One region of the Vibrio sinaloensis genome, then DNA from elsewhere that is predicted to be linked to it. Evidence: predicted binding sites of a transcription regulator. Region 1 holds the regulator's gene; the other holds the start of a gene.

What was found. Region 1 encodes MetJ, which represses methionine synthesis genes. Its sites were predicted from a motif close to TTAGACNTNTANANGTCTAA; they were not measured.
Region 2: a site for MetJ is predicted at 2,306-2,325, ahead of metK (methionine adenosyltransferase). Genes of this name have one in related genera too.

What each region holds. Positions count from the first base shown of each region.
Region 1 is NZ_CP096199.1:2,763,808-2,771,756, forward strand. Features, by position in the region: gene MTO69_RS12615 (malic enzyme-like NAD(P)-binding protein) at 1-1,027, shown strand, start outside; gene metJ (met regulon transcriptional regulator MetJ) at 1,110-1,427, opposite strand; gene MTO69_RS12625 (O-succinylhomoserine (thiol)-lyase) at 1,643-2,809, shown strand; gene MTO69_RS12630 (bifunctional aspartate kinase/homoserine dehydrogenase II) at 2,809-5,223, shown strand; gene metF (methylenetetrahydrofolate reductase) at 5,447-6,337, shown strand; gene zapB (cell division protein ZapB) at 6,410-6,652, opposite strand; gene glpX (class II fructose-bisphosphatase) at 6,966-7,949, shown strand, end outside.
Region 2 is NZ_CP096199.1:2,608,484-2,616,432, reverse strand. Features, by position in the region: gene MTO69_RS11785 (DUF2189 domain-containing protein) at 1-796, opposite strand, end outside; gene metK (methionine adenosyltransferase) at 1,075-2,229, opposite strand; gene tkt (transketolase) at 2,544-4,538, shown strand; gene MTO69_RS11770 (hypothetical protein) at 4,615-4,851, opposite strand; gene epd (erythrose-4-phosphate dehydrogenase) at 5,048-6,088, shown strand; gene MTO69_RS11760 (phosphoglycerate kinase) at 6,244-7,404, shown strand; gene fbaA (class II fructose-bisphosphate aldolase) at 7,558-7,949, shown strand, end outside.

The DNA.
Region 1 (7,949 bases):
CGCTATTCTTGGTTTAGGTAATCTAGGCCCAATGGCATCAAAGCCTGTGATGGAAGGTAAAGCACTGCTATTTAAGCGCTTTGCAGGTCTTGATTCGATTGATATTGAAGTGAAACACCGCACTATCGAAGAGTTTGTCGATACCGTGGCAAACATTGCCGACACCTTTGGTGGTATCAACCTCGAAGATATCAAGGCACCTGACTGTTTTGAGATTGAAAAGCAGCTGATTGAGCGTTGTGATGTGCCGGTCTTCCACGACGATCAGCATGGTACCGCGATTGTCACCGCAGCAGGTATGCTCAATGCGATTGAGTTACAAGGAAAGAAACTGCAAGACGCAACTATCGTGTGTCTGGGGGCAGGTGCTGCGGCCGTCGCCTGTATGGAACTGCTGATCAAATGTGGCGCGATGCGCGAGAAAATTTACATGCTTGACCGCAAAGGCGTTATTCACACCCGTCGTGACGACCTAAATGAGTACAAGCAACTGTTTGCCAACAACACAGATAAACGTACGCTGGAAGATGTAATTGAAGGCGCTGACTTGTTCCTTGGCGTATCGGGGCCAAACCTGCTGTCTCCAGAAGCGCTGGCACTGATGGCATACAAGCCTGTGGTATTTGCTTGTTCAAACCCAGATCCAGAAATCAAGCCAGAGCTTGCTCAACAAGTTCGCCAAGACCTAATCATGGGTACTGGTCGCAGTGATTACCCAAACCAAGTCAACAATGTACTCTGTTTCCCATTCATTTTCCGCGGCGCTCTGGATGTACGCGCCAGTGAAATTAATGATGAGATGAAACTTGCCGCCGTTGAAGCGATTCGTCAACTAGCCAAAGAAGAGGTCCCGGCTGAAGTGCTCACTGCTGCGGGCATTGATAAGCTTTCTTTTGGTCCTGATTACATCATTCCTAAACCAATGGATCCGCGACTACTGCCTCGCGTGGCGAAAGCCGTGGCTCAAGCAGCAGTAGATTCTGGTGTTGCACGTATCGAAATGCCTGAAAACTACATGAGCGAGTAAGATACAAGTTGCAATAAAAACCGCTGTTTGATACAGCGGTTTTTTTTATTAGGCGCTAAGCGAAAAATTAGGTGCAAGGGTTCTATTCATCAAATGCTTCAAACTCGATGCCCATTTCGGTCATCAGTTTTTTGACTTCGGCCGGAATATCATCCGGACGATCTTTACGCAAATCTTCATCCGTCGGTAGTGGCTGTCCGGTATACGCATGCAAAAACGCTTCGCACAGCAACTCACTGTTGGTCGCATGGCGTAGGTTATTGATCTGACGACGCGTGCGCTCATCAGTTAAAACCTTTAATACTTTCAATGGAATAGAAACAGTGATCTTCTTTACTTGTTCACTTTTCTTTCCATGCTCAGCGTATGGGCTAATGTATTCGCCATTCCAGTCTGCCATTGCGCACCTTTGTAAATAATTGTGTTTTAAATTAGAAACCGCAATTTTAGCGGGATTTATGTCCACAAGCAAAGACATATAGACGTCTAGAAGTATTGACGTCCACATTTTTGACAAGTAAAGTGGTGAGATATGGAGCAGGAAGCGCTGCTTTTACCCGTTCAGGTATAGCGTATTCCCCACAAATAGTCACGATAGTTCGAAAGGAAACACCTATGAGCACCCGCAAACCAGCCACAATCGCGGTACGTACTGGTATCGAGTCAGACACTCAACATCACGCCGTTGTTCCCCCTATTTATCTCTCGACGAACTATGGTTTCCCTGCGTTTGGGGAAGTACCAAAATATGACTATACCCGCTCAGGTAATCCTAATCGTGGCTTACTAGAAACCGCCCTGTACGAGCTCGAATCAGGTAAAGGCGCGGTGGTAACCAACTGCGGAACTTCGGCACTCAACCTTTGGGTATCGGCTTTCTTGGGGCCTCAGGATTTGATTGTCGCTCCTCACGACTGTTATGGCGGCACCTACCGTCTATTCAATACGCGGGCCAATAAAGGGGACTTCAAAGTCCTATTTGTCGATCAATCCGACCCACAAGCGCTCGCCGATGCATTGAGCCAAAAGCCAAAGCTTGTTTTGCTCGAAACCCCATCCAACCCTCTAGTGCGCGTGGTGGACATTGAACAGGTCTGCCAGCAAGCGCATCAAGTTGGAGCTCTGGTGGCGGTCGACAATACCTTCTTGACGCCCGTTTTCCAAAAGCCGCTTGAGCTTGGAGCAGATTTTGTTATCCATTCGACGACTAAGTACATCAACGGCCACTCTGATGTTATTGGCGGTGTGGTGATCACCAAAACAGAGCAACATGCTGAGGAGCTTGCGTGGTGGGGCAACTGCCTGGGCGCCACGGGTACCCCTTTCGACAGCTACATGACCCTGCGTGGCATTCGCACCTTAGGCGCGAGAATGAAAGCGCACGAAGAGAGTGCCAATGCCATTTTGCACTATCTGCAAAGCGAGCCTTTGGTCGGCACCATCTATCACCCTAGCCTGCCCGAGCATCCAGGGCATGAGATTGCCAAAAAGCAACAAAGTGGCTTTGGCTCTATGTTGAGCTTTGAGTTTGCAGGCAGCTTTGAGCAATTGAAGGCGTTTGTCGGCCAACTTGAACTGTTCTCTTTGGCCGAATCTCTCGGTGGGGTGGAGAGCCTGATTTGTCATCCTGCCTCAATGACTCACCGTGCGATGGGTGACGTCGCCTTGGCAGAAGCGGGCATTTCTCAACTGTTGCTGCGTCTGTCTGTGGGTTTAGAAGACAGCGACGATCTCATTGACGATCTCAAGCAAGCCTTTGCGACAGTCAAGGAGGCGCAATAATGTCTAAGACTCCTCGCCAACTGCATAAATTTGGTGGCAGCAGCCTCGCTGACCCAGATTGCTATCAACGCGTTGCGGGCATTTTAAAACAATACTCAAACAGCGACGATCTGATTGTTGTCTCTGCCGCAGGCAAAACCACCAATAGATTGATCGCCTTCACCGAAGCGTTACATAAAGATGGCCGCCTCGCCCATGAAGAGTTGCAATCTTTACGTCAATATCAGTCTGAGCTTATCGAATCACTGATTGAGGGCGAGGCTCAGCAACAGCTGCTCGCCACACTACACGATGAGTTCAGTACGCTCGGCGAGTTGACCGCACCGCTAACTCAAGCAGACAAAGCATCGGTGTTGGGCCATGGTGAAGTGTGGTCTTCACGTTTGCTTGCCGCACTACTTAATCAAAACGGATTAGCCGCCGTCGCTCAAGACGCGCGCTCATTTTTACGCGCGGAATCGGGCACACAGCCTGAGGTAGACTTCGGTGCCTCTTACCCGCTGATTAAAGAAGCCCTGATTCAGCACGCGCATCATCGGGTGGTGATCACCGGCTTTATGGCTCGAGACACACAAGGGCATACGGTTCTGCTCGGTCGTAATGGCTCAGATTATTCCGCTACCGTTATTGGCGCACTGGCGGAAGTGAGCCGTGTGACTATCTGGAGTGACGTCGCTGGGGTATACAGTGCCGACCCAAGACTGGTCAGCGACGCTTGTTTGCTGCCGCTACTCAGACTCGATGAAGCCAGCGAGCTCGCGCGCTTGGCCGCGCCCGTACTGCATAGCCGCACTCTGCAGCCTGTGGCCCAGAGCACGATGGATCTGCACTTGCGTTGCAGCTATCAACCCGAGTCTGGTTCTACCCGTATTGAGCGCGTCTTGGCGTCAGGACGCGGAGCCAAAATTATCTCTTCTCTGGATGAGGTGCTGTTGATTCAACTCAGTTTCGCCGCAGGACACAACTTTGAGCGCCTAGAGCGCGAAGTCTTGTCTAGTCTCAAGCGAGCGCAACTTGAACCACTCACTTATGAAGCACAGCCAGACAAGCATCGAATTAACTTGGCTTACACCAGTGAAATCGTCGGCGGCGCTCTTGAGCACCTGCAAGACGTCGCCTTTGAAGCTGAGCTAAAACTCAAAGAGGGTTACTCCATGGTTGCCGCGGTCGGCGCTGGTGTCACCAAAAACCCGAATCACTGCTATGGCTTTTACCAACAACTCAAAAATGCGCCGGTCGAGTTCATTTCTGAGTCGCTGTCCGGATTAAGCCTAGTCGCGGTATTGCGTCAGACTCAGACTCACCCTCTGGTGAAAGCCATTCATAGTCAGTTATTTCAAGCGCAAAAGCGCGTCGCCATTGCCTTGTGTGGTAAAGGCAACATCGGCTCAAGTTGGTTAACGCTATTTAGCGAGCAAAAGACCGAACTCGAAAAGCGCCACGGCATGAACTTTGAGTTGGTTGCCGTCATCGATAGCCAAACCTATTGGTTCAATCCCGCAGGGATAGACCCGAACCAAGTCAGCGCTCATTTTGATGAAGAAGCGGTAAGTTACCAAGATGGTCAATGGATAGAAAAGCTCGGCGCAATCCAGGGCTATGATGATTTGGTCGTGCTCGACGTCACCGCCAGCAAAGAACTCGCAGGACGCTATTTAGAGATTGCCGAGCAAGGGATGCACCTCATTTCTGCCAATAAAGTTGCTGGCTCAGCCTCAAGCCAGTACTACCATCAAGTCCAAGATGCGTTCGCGAAAATTAATCGCCACTGGCTGTACAACGCCACGGTCGGTGCAGGTCTGCCGATTAACCATACGGTGAGAGATCTGCGTGAGAGTGGCGATGATATTACCGCTTTATCGGGTATTTTTTCTGGCACCTTATCATGGCTGTTTCAGCAGTATGACGGCAGCGTCCCTTTTGCAGAACTGGTTGACCTCGCCTGGCAGCAAGGGCTCACTGAGCCGGACCCTCGAAGCGACCTCGACGGCTCAGACGTAATGCGTAAGTTGGTTATCCTCGCCCGTGAGTCGGGATTAGCCCTGGAGCCAGAAGCGGTTAAAGTAGAAAGCCTAGTGCCCGATGAACTGGCTGAGTTATCACTGGATGAGTTTTTTGATAACAGCCAACTGCTGAGCGAGCTACTCGCCGAGCGGCTGCAAAAAGCGCAACGTGAAGACAAAGTTCTGCGTTATGTTGCCCGCCTAGAGAAAAACGGCAAAGCCACCGTTGGGGTGGAGGCACTCAGCAAAGAGCATGCACTAGCGAACCTGCTTCCCTGTGACAACATCTTTGCGATTGAGAGCAAATGGTATAAAGATAACCCGTTGGTGATTCGTGGTCCTGGCGCGGGGCGAGAGGTCACCGCAGGCGCAATCCAATCAGACCTCAACCTACTCTCCAGCCTACTTTAGATATAGGGCGCTAGTATTAAGCTAGCGCCTTTTTTATCGCTCATCAGTGCGATAACTAAGGCTGGCGACTAAGTTGAAAACTGCTCATTATTAACTTGAGAAAAATTCATACTGACATAGTTGACTTTAAAACGTATTCAATACATTCTGTAGACATATAGACGTCTAAACGTCGATTTGAATATTTAGTTTGTTGGCAGGGCTGCCACAGGGAGAGAGTAAGATGGGATACACACACGCCAGTCATATCGACGCTTTAAATCAGAATATTGCTGAACTGTCTGACAATATTAATGTGTCTTTTGAGTTTTTTCCGCCAAGCAACGAGAAAATGGAAGAAACGCTGTGGAATTCGGTCCATCGCCTGAAAGAGCTTAAGCCAAAGTTTGTTTCTGTTACTTACGGGGCAAACTCAGGAGAGCGCGACAGAACTCACTCGATCATTAAAGAAATCAAATCAGAGACTGGTTTGGTTGCAGCCCCACACTTAACCTGTATCGACGCATCCCGAGAAGAACTGATCCAAATCGCCGACGATTACTGGGCGAACGGTATCCACAATATCGTCGCGCTGCGTGGCGACATCCCACCAGGTGGTGGCAAGCCTGACATGTATGCCTCTGACTTAGTTGAGCTATTAAAAGCGCGTCATGACTTTGATATCTCTGTCGCTGCTTTCCCAGAAGTCCACCCTGAGGCAAAAAGTGCTCAGGCCGATCTACTCAACCTAAAACGCAAAGTCGACGCTGGCGCAAACCGAGCGATTACCCAGTTCTTTTTTGACGTAGAAAGCTACCTACGCTTTCGTGACCGCTGTGTCGCCGCAGGCATTGATGTCGAAATTGTACCGGGCATTCTCCCTGTCTCTAACTTCAAACAAGCCTCTCGATTTGCCGCGCAAAATGCGGTGAAAGTGCCAGGCTGGATGGCTAAACAATTTGAAGGGCTCGATGATGACCCAACCACCCGCCAACTGGTTGGTGCCAGCCAAGCGATTGACATGGTGCGTATATTAAGTCGTGAAGGGGTAAAAGATTTCCACTTCTACACACTAAACCGCGCCGAAATGACTTATGCACTTTGCCACACGTTAGGTGTGCGTCCTCAAGTCTAAACATCATTGAGTACTTAAAACTAAAAAGGCTGAACCACTAGGTTCAGCCTTTTGCTATTCAGGAAATGTCGATTACTCAACTTCGTCCATTTTGCCCAGCAAGTTACGGATGCGCTCTTGCCACGCGGTATGCTCTTGCTGCATTTGTTGCGCCTTTTGCTCCAGCTCTTCACGGCTGCTACGCAGTTCGTTTGCTTCAGCCGCTAACTTCTCTTTCTCTTCTTTCAGCTCTTCCACTTCCATCTGTAGAAGGGCAATCGTATCAACAGCGGTTTGAATTTTTGCTTCTAATTGTTCTAGTACTTCAAAAGACATCTTAGCCTACCTATAGGTTATTCTGAGAAGGGATTTGATCATCGGTGACCAAAACCTCATTTGCTACCATTCTACTCAGGCGAGAGCAGAGAAACACTCCCTATGTTGTAGTTTTTGCGCCATTCGATTAAAAATTCAGCGCAAATTGACAATACCCTAACTTCAGCGGTGTTGAGAGCAATTGAGACTCAATATAACCAGCATGATTGATCCAGTTCAATGGTTAATCTAGCAAAAAAGCAAACGTTTCCTTTTTGATGTGCTAAAATTCGGCCGGTTCAAATTCTCTCTTTCCTTTTATATTGGAGTCATCATGAAACGCGATTTAGCAATGGCCTTTTCTCGAGTTACCGAAGGCGCAGCCCTTGCCGGATATAAGTGGCTGGGTCGAGGCGATAAGAATGCCGCAGACGGTGCAGCAGTCGAAGTCATGCGCAGCCTACTCAATAAAACCGAGATCAGCGGCGAAATCGTTATTGGTGAGGGTGAAATCGATGATGCACCTATGCTTTACATCGGTGAACAAGTGGGCCTTGGCGGCGACGAAGTCGATATCGCCGTCGATCCAATCGAAGGTACTCGAATGACTGCAATGGGGCAATCGAACGCCTTAGCGGTGTTGGCAGCAGGCGAAAAGGGCAGCTTTCTAAAAGCACCCGATATGTATATGGAAAAGTTAGTCGTTGGCCCCGGCGCTAAAGGTTGCATTGACCTCAACAAGCCGCTCAAAGAGAACTTAGAAAACATCGCCTCTGCGCTCAATAAGTCTATCGACACACTAGTAGTTGTTACCTTAGCCAAGCCTCGACATGATGATGTTATTGCCGAGATGCAAGCCATGGGCGTTCGCGTTTTTGCTGTGCCAGATGGCGATGTTGCTGCCTCAATTCTTACCTGTATGCCAGATAGTGAAGTGGATGCGATGTACTGTATCGGTGGCGCGCCAGAGGGCGTTGTCTCTGCCGCGGTGATTCGCGCTCTTGATGGCGACATGCATGGCCGATTACTGCCACGCCATGAAGTAAAAGGTGACACCGAGGAAAACCGCATCTATGGCGCTGCAGAACTAAAACGCTGTGAAGAGATGGGAGTACAAGCAAATATCGTACTCGCAATGGAAGATATGGCTCGCAGTGACAATGTTATTTTCTCTGCGACAGGCATTACTAAAGGTGACCTGTTAGAGGGCATTGCTCGCCAAGGCAATATAGCGACAACCGAAACCTTGCTAATCCGTGGCCGTTGCCGCACGATTCGTCGCATCAAATCGACCCACTATCTCGAGCGTAAAGATCCA
Region 2 (7,949 bases), 160 kb from region 1:
ACGGGTGATGTTTCTTTTTGATGATCTCATGGTAGGCGTGCCAGGTGGCGTAGCCGAGAATTGGCATGGTAAACAGCATACCTATGCCGTAAGTGGCAAAGCCGACCAGAATACCGCCGCATATCAGTGCTGCCCAAACAATCATGGCTGGAATGTTCGATTTAACTGCGTTAAAGCTTGAGAACACGGCGGTCATCATATCCACACGGCGCTCCATCATTAACGGGATAGAGAAAGCGGAGATACTAAACACCACACAAGCGAGCACAAAACCGACCAAAGAACCAATCACCAAGAATGGCATAAATTCACTCAAGGGCGCACCTTGCACTGAAGGGTAGAGCGCATGGAGCAGCGCCGCGATCCGCATCCAAAAAATCATACACACGGCCAGCATCACCGCAAATGCCCATTGTGAGGTTGAATTGCGGCCAATCGCCTTCATTGAGTGAAGTAGGCTAGCACTGTGTCCTTTTTCACGCTCCCAACTCGCATCATAGAGGCCAAGCGCCAAGAATGGGCCTATTAGCATATAAACGACTAAGCTCGGCATCACCACAAGGTGCGTGCCTTGCCATTGTACTAGCAGCACAATACCTATCGCCGCTGCCATAAAGCAAAGGCCATAGAAAGCGCTGATTAATGGCATACGCACGAAGTCATGAAGACCGAGCGATAGCCAATGGAAAGGGGCAGAAATACTCACTTGGTTGCACGGTATCGTGCGTGCGTATTCTGAATCTTTGACTTCCTTGTGTTTTGCGTCGAAGTCTTGTGGGTTCACCGTACGAGGCATACATCCTCCTTGATCGATTCTCTACCAACACTGCCGCTTGTCTCTAGCAGCAATGAACGAAACTCGATGCCCGGCTTGGCGACGTCGTTGATGTAAGCGGCGCATCAGTTACTCTGTTTACGAAGCGAACGCGATAATCGATTCATTCGTTAACATATTTTTAACTATTGACCGTGTCAGCGGAAAATACAAATATGTGCGCAAAATTTATCCACAAACAAAAAAGGCTTTTGGTTACCCAAAAGCCTTTTCAAGCAAATTAATTTGTTAGATCTAAATTACTTAAGACCCGCAAATTCACGCAGTAGTGCTGCTTTGTCTGTCGCTTCCCAAGGGAACTCTTCGCGACCGAAGTGGCCGTATGCCGCTGTCTTCTTGTAGATTGGTTGCAGAAGGTTCAGCATCTCTTGCAGGCCGTATGGACGTAGGTCGAAGAACTGACGTACCGCTTCAATGATGATGTCGTGAGAGACTTTCTCGGTACCAAAAGTTTCGACCATGATCGAGGTTGGATCAGCCACACCAATCGCGTACGAAAGTTGGATTTCACAACGGTCAGCTAGGCCAGCTGCAACGATGTTTTTCGCCACATAACGTGCTGCGTATGCTGCGCTACGGTCTACTTTTGATGGATCTTTACCTGAGAAAGCACCGCCACCGTGACGTGCTGCACCGCCGTAGGTATCAACGATGATCTTACGACCAGTTAGACCACAGTCCCCCATTGGACCGCCGATAACAAAACGACCGGTTGGGTTGATGAAGAAGTTGGTGTCTTTGTTGATCCACTCTGCAGGTAGAACTGGCTTGATGATCTCTTCCATTACCGCTTCGCGCAGGTCTGGCGTCGAGATTGAATCACAGTGCTGGGTGGATAGTACCACGGCGTCGATACCAACGATTTTGCCTTGGTCGTATTGGAAAGTCACCTGAGATTTTGCGTCTGGACGCAACCAAGGTAGAGAGCCGTTTTTACGTACTTCCGCTTGCTTTTGAACTAGGCGGTGAGAGTAAGTAATCGGAGCTGGCATAAGAACGTCTGTCTCGTTACATGCGTAACCAAACATGATGCCTTGGTCGCCCGCGCCTTGCTCTTTAGGATCGGCTTTATCGACACCTTGGTTAATGTCAGGAGACTGTTTACCGATGGTGTTCAAAACTGCACAAGAGTCAGCATCAAAGCCCATGTCTGAATGTACATAGCCAATTTCACGTACGGTTTGGCGTGTTAGCTCTTCAATGTCTACCCAGGCTGAGGTTGTGATTTCACCACCAACCATCACCATGCCAGTTTTTACGTAAGTTTCACACGCAACACGCGCTTTTGGATCTTGTTCAAGAATCGCATCAAGGACTGCATCCGAAATCTGGTCTGCAATTTTATCTGGATGACCTTCTGATACTGACTCAGAAGTAAATAGGTGCTTAGCCATATGAGCTCCACTTTAATCTACATACAGGCTCTGACATGTTCAGAGGCCGAAGAATAATACTTGATATTGTAGGTGTATCTACATCTAGACGTCTATTCTAGTTTGCAGTGCTCGGATTACAAGTTCTTTTTTGTTATTTGATAAAGCCAAACGTTTGCATCTTATTGCGCTACAAGTTAGTAACTTTGAACGATTTGAGCTGAAATCGAGGAAAATTGTGAGCTTATTGCTTGGAAAACGATTGCACAGCTGATAGCGCTTTGAGAGAATTATCGCCCCTTTTTTGATTCGCTTAAATGCACTCAGGAGCTGCAATGTCTTCTCGTCAACACCTCGCTAACGCTATCCGTGCGCTCAGTATGGACGGTGTACAACAAGCTAACTCTGGTCACCCAGGCGCCCCAATGGGTATGGCTGATATCGCTGAAGTTCTTTGGCGTTCACACCTAAATCACAACCCAGCAAACCCAGAATGGGCTGACCGTGACCGTTTCGTGCTTTCAAACGGCCACGGCTCAATGCTGATTTACTCACTGCTGCATTTGAGCGGCTATGAGCTGTCTATTGACGATCTGAAAAACTTCCGTCAGCTACACTCGAAAACGCCAGGTCACCCAGAGTACGGTTACGCCCCAGGTGTTGAGACAACAACCGGCCCACTAGGTCAAGGCATCACCAACGCGGTTGGTATGGCGCTAGCTGAGAAAACGCTTGCCGCGCAATTCAACAAACCAGGCCATGACATCGTAGACCACTTCACTTATGCATTCATGGGTGACGGCTGTCTGATGGAAGGTATCTCTCATGAAGCTTGTTCACTCGCGGGGACACTAGGTCTTGGCAAACTGATCGCTTTCTGGGATGACAACGGCATCTCTATCGATGGTCATGTTGAAGGCTGGTTCTCTGACGATACACCTAAGCGTTTTGAAGCGTACGGCTGGCACGTTATTCCTGCAGTTGATGGTCACGATCCTGAAGCGATCAACGCCGCTATTATTGCAGCTAAAGCGGATCCACGCCCAACACTGATTTGTACTAAAACAGTGATCGGTTTCGGTTCACCAAACAAATCTGGTTCACACGACTGTCACGGTGCTCCATTAGGTGCAGAAGAAATCGCAGCGACTCGCAAGCAACTTGGTTGGGAGCACGGTCCATTTGAAATTCCTGCTGATGTTTATGCAAAGTGGGATGCAAAACAATCGGGTGCTGAGAAAGAAGCGGCTTGGAACGCGAAATTTGACGCATACGCGGCAGCTTATCCAACTGAAGCGGCAGAGCTTAAGCGTCGTTTAAACGGTGAACTACCAGCGCAGTGGGAAGCGAAAGCCAATGCAATCATTGCTGAACTTCAAGCAAACCCTGCCAACATCGCATCACGTAAAGCGTCTCAAAACGCGCTAGAAGCGTTTGGTGCTATGCTACCAGAATTCCTAGGCGGCTCGGCTGACCTAGCGCCTTCTAACCTCACCATGTGGTCTGGCTCTAAGTCTGTTTCTGCAGAAGATGCGTCGGGTAACTACATCCACTACGGCGTACGTGAGTTCGGCATGACGGCTATCATGAACGGTATTGCGCTACACGGAGGTTTCGTCCCATACGGCGCGACGTTCCTAATGTTCATGGAATACGCTCGTAACGCAATGCGTATGGCGGCTCTGATGAAAGTTCAGAACATTCAAGTTTACACGCACGACTCTATCGGCCTTGGCGAAGATGGCCCAACTCACCAACCGGTTGAGCAAATGGCATCGCTACGTCTAACGCCAAACATGAGCACATGGCGTCCATGTGACCAAGTGGAATCAGCAGTAGCTTGGAAACTGGCTATCGAACGTAAAGACGGCCCGACGTCGCTGATCTTCTCTCGTCAGAACCTTGCCCAGCAAGAGCGTGATGCCGAGCAGCTTGCTAACATCGCTAAAGGTGCTTACATCCTGAAAGATTGTGCAGGTAAACCAGAGCTTATCCTTATCGCAACCGGTTCTGAAGTTGAGCTAGCGGTAGAAGCAGCAGCTCAGCTAACCGCTGAAGGTAAGCAAGTGCGCGTGGTGTCAATGCCATCAACGGATGCATTCGACAAGCAAGACGCTGAGTACCGTGAAGCAGTACTGCCATCAGACGTAACTGCTCGTATCGCTATCGAAGCAGGTATTGCTGACTTCTGGTACAAGTATGTTGGCTTTGGCGGCAAGATCATCGGTATGACAACATTCGGTGAGTCAGCGCCAGCAGGCGAACTGTTCAAGATGTTCGGTTTCACCACTGAAAACGTAGTGAACACAGCGAAAGAGTTATTGGCTTAATCAAGCTGGTGTCGAAGAAAAAGAGAAAACCGAGCCACTTGGCTCGGTTTTTTATTGGCTTCAGTGAGCTTAAGTGTTATTCAAACTCATTGCCCCAATTGTCCTTCTCTTTGTGACCACATACTTTACACTTCACGTATCGATCCATGTCGTAGTAATGGCCACCATTGATAAAGGTGTGAGCCATCAGCTTAACTCTTCCAAGCAACGAACGATCAGTGTCGTAGCTGCTGGTCTTTCTCACTAAGACCTCACTATGGGGTGTTTCTTGATTGCATTGTTGGCAAAAGTGAGTCGCTGGGAATCCAGTCATGGTGATTTCCTTTGGTTGAAAAACTAGAGGACAAACAGCCAAAGCAGTTCACCGACTCGGTGCCAATATCTATATATTCAGCATATTAATCAAGTTGGATATTATGCTAACTTCGACTTATATCACTAACTTAATGCGCTTTAACCTGCTATCGGTTACTATTTGTGACACGAAAATGATGTAGGGCGATGGAATCATGCTAAAAGTTGCGATCAATGGATTTGGACGTATCGGTCGTAATGTACTGCGTGCAGTATATGAAAGTGGTAAAAACCAACAGATCAAAGTGGTGGCGGTGAATGAACTTGCGCAACCAGATGCGATGGCGCACTTACTGCAATACGACACCAGTCATGGCCGTTTTGGCAAGAAGGTCAGCAACGACCAGGAACATATCTACATCCATCACGATGCCCCGCACCAAGGGACAGGTGACTTTGATTCGATTCGTATCTTACATCTGAGTGATATTGAGCTTCTTCCTTGGCGAGACCTAGAGGTCGACCTTGTCTTAGATTGTACCGGCGTTTTCGGCTCTCAAGCGGATGGCCAAGAGCATATCAAAGCTGGGGCGAAGAAAGTGCTGTTCTCACACCCTGGCGCCAATGATCTCGACAATACGATTATCTACGGCGTCAATCATGAGACGCTAAAATCTGAGCATAACGTGGTATCCAATGGCTCGTGTACCACCAACTGTATTGTGCCCATCATCAAAGCATTGGACGATGCGTTTGAAATTGAGTCAGGCACCATTACCACTATTCACTCCTCGATGAATGATCAGCAAGTCATTGATGCTTATCACTCTGATTTAAGGCGTACCCGCGCTGCCAGCCAATCTATCATTCCGGTTGATACTAAGTTGCATAAAGGCATTGAAAGAATATTCCCGAAATTTTCTAACAAATTCGAGGCAATTTCGGTGCGTGTACCCACAGTTAACGTCACGGCGATGGACTTAAGTGTCACAATTAATACAAATGTGAAAGTTAATGACGTAAATCAAACCATTGTTAAGGCATCTCAGTGTACATTACATGGCATTGTTGACTATACTGAAGCGCCGCTTGTTTCTATCGACTTTAATCACGATCCCCATAGCGCGATCGTCGATGGAACCCAAACACGAGTGAGCAACGGGCATTTGGTCAAAATGCTTGTCTGGTGTGATAACGAATGGGGGTTTGCGAACCGTATGTTGGATACAGCGCTCGCAATGCAATCAGCGAAGTAAAATGTCTCGCTGGTGGGTGGAGAATATTTATTTTTACGTTTGAAATAAATATTGATAGTCTCCCTTTACACCAAAACGTTTGAAGAATTACTAGGTCTGGCAGGGTTGCCGGGCTACTGAAAACTTTACTTATTGAATATTTGAGAGGACACATCATGTCTGTAATCAAGATGACTGACCTGGATCTAGCAGGTAAACGTGTATTTATCCGTGCGGACCTAAACGTACCTGTGAAAGAAGGCAAAGTGACTTCTGATGCACGTATCCTAGCATCTCTACCAACGATCAAGCACTGTCTAGAAGCAGGCGCGAAAGTTATGGTTACTTCTCACCTAGGTCGTCCAACTGAAGGTGAATACGCAGAAGAGTTCTCTCTACAACCTGTTGTGAACTACCTAAACGACGCACTAGATTGCGAAGTTAAACTAGCGAAAGATTACCTAGATGGCCTAGAGCTAAACACAGGTGAGCTAGTGGTTCTTGAAAACGTTCGCTTTAACAAAGGCGAGAAGAAGAACGAAGAAGAGCTATCTAAGAAATACGCGGCACTTTGTGACATCTTCGTAATGGATGCATTTGGTACGGCTCACCGTGCTCAAGCGTCTACTCACGGCGTTGGTATGAACGCGCCTGTTGCGTGTGCTGGCCCTCTACTAGCGGCTGAACTAGAAGCACTAGGCAAAGCAATGGACAACCCAGAGCGTCCACTTGTTGCTATCGTTGGTGGTTCTAAAGTATCGACTAAACTAACAGTTCTAGAGTCTCTATCTAAAGTCGCTGACCAACTTGTTGTTGGTGGTGGTATCGCGAACACCTTCATCGCAGCAGCAGGCCACAACGTAGGTAAGTCTCTATACGAAGCTGACCTAGTTGAAACTGCACAGAAGCTAATGAAAGAGTGTTCTATCCCAGTCGCAACTGACGTTGCATGTGCAAAAGCATTCGACGAGAACGCAGAAGCTGAAATCAAGAATGTTGCAGACGTTGCTGATGACGACATGATCTTCGACCTTGGTCCAGATTCAACAGCGGCTCTTGCTGACATCATCGCTAACGCGAAAACTATCCTTTGGAACGGCCCTGTAGGCGTATTCGAGTTCAAGAACTTCGAAGCGGGTACTAAAGGTATCTCTGAAGCGATTGCTAAATCTGCAGGTTTCTCTGTAGCGGGTGGTGGTGACACGCTAGCGGCTATCGACAAGTTCGGTATCAAAGCGGACGTTTCTTACATCTCTACAGGTGGCGGTGCGTTCCTTGAATTCGTTGAAGGTAAAGTACTACCAGCAGTCGCGATGCTTGAAGAGCGCGCTAAGTAATTGAAGCAAAGCGGGGGAGTTTCTCTCCCGCTTTGTTGTTTGCTGCACATCACAGTTTTTTGCTAGAATAGCGCGAGTTGTGAGCAAACGTTTGCAAGAATTTAAACTTAACAAGTTTTATTTTTAAAACGACAGATAAATAGGATTGAATCCATGTCTAAGATCTTCGATTTCGTAAAACCAGGTGTTATCTCTGGCGACGACGTACAGAAAGTTTTTGAAGTTGCTAAAGAGAACAACTTCGCTCTACCAGCAGTAAACGTTGTGGGTACTGATTCAGTAAACGCAGTACTAGAAGCAGCAGCTAAAGTTAAAGCTCCTGTTGTTGTTCAGTTCTCTAACGGCGGTGCAGCTTTCTTCGCTGGTAAAGGCGTTAAACTTGAAGGTCAAGGTGCTCAAATCCTTGGTGCTGTAGCAGGTGCAAAATACGTTCACGCTGTTGCTGAAGCTTACGGTGTACCAGTTATCCTACACACTGACCACGCGGCTAAGAAACTTCTTCCATGGATCGACGGTCTACTAGACGCAGGTGAAGAGTTCTTCGC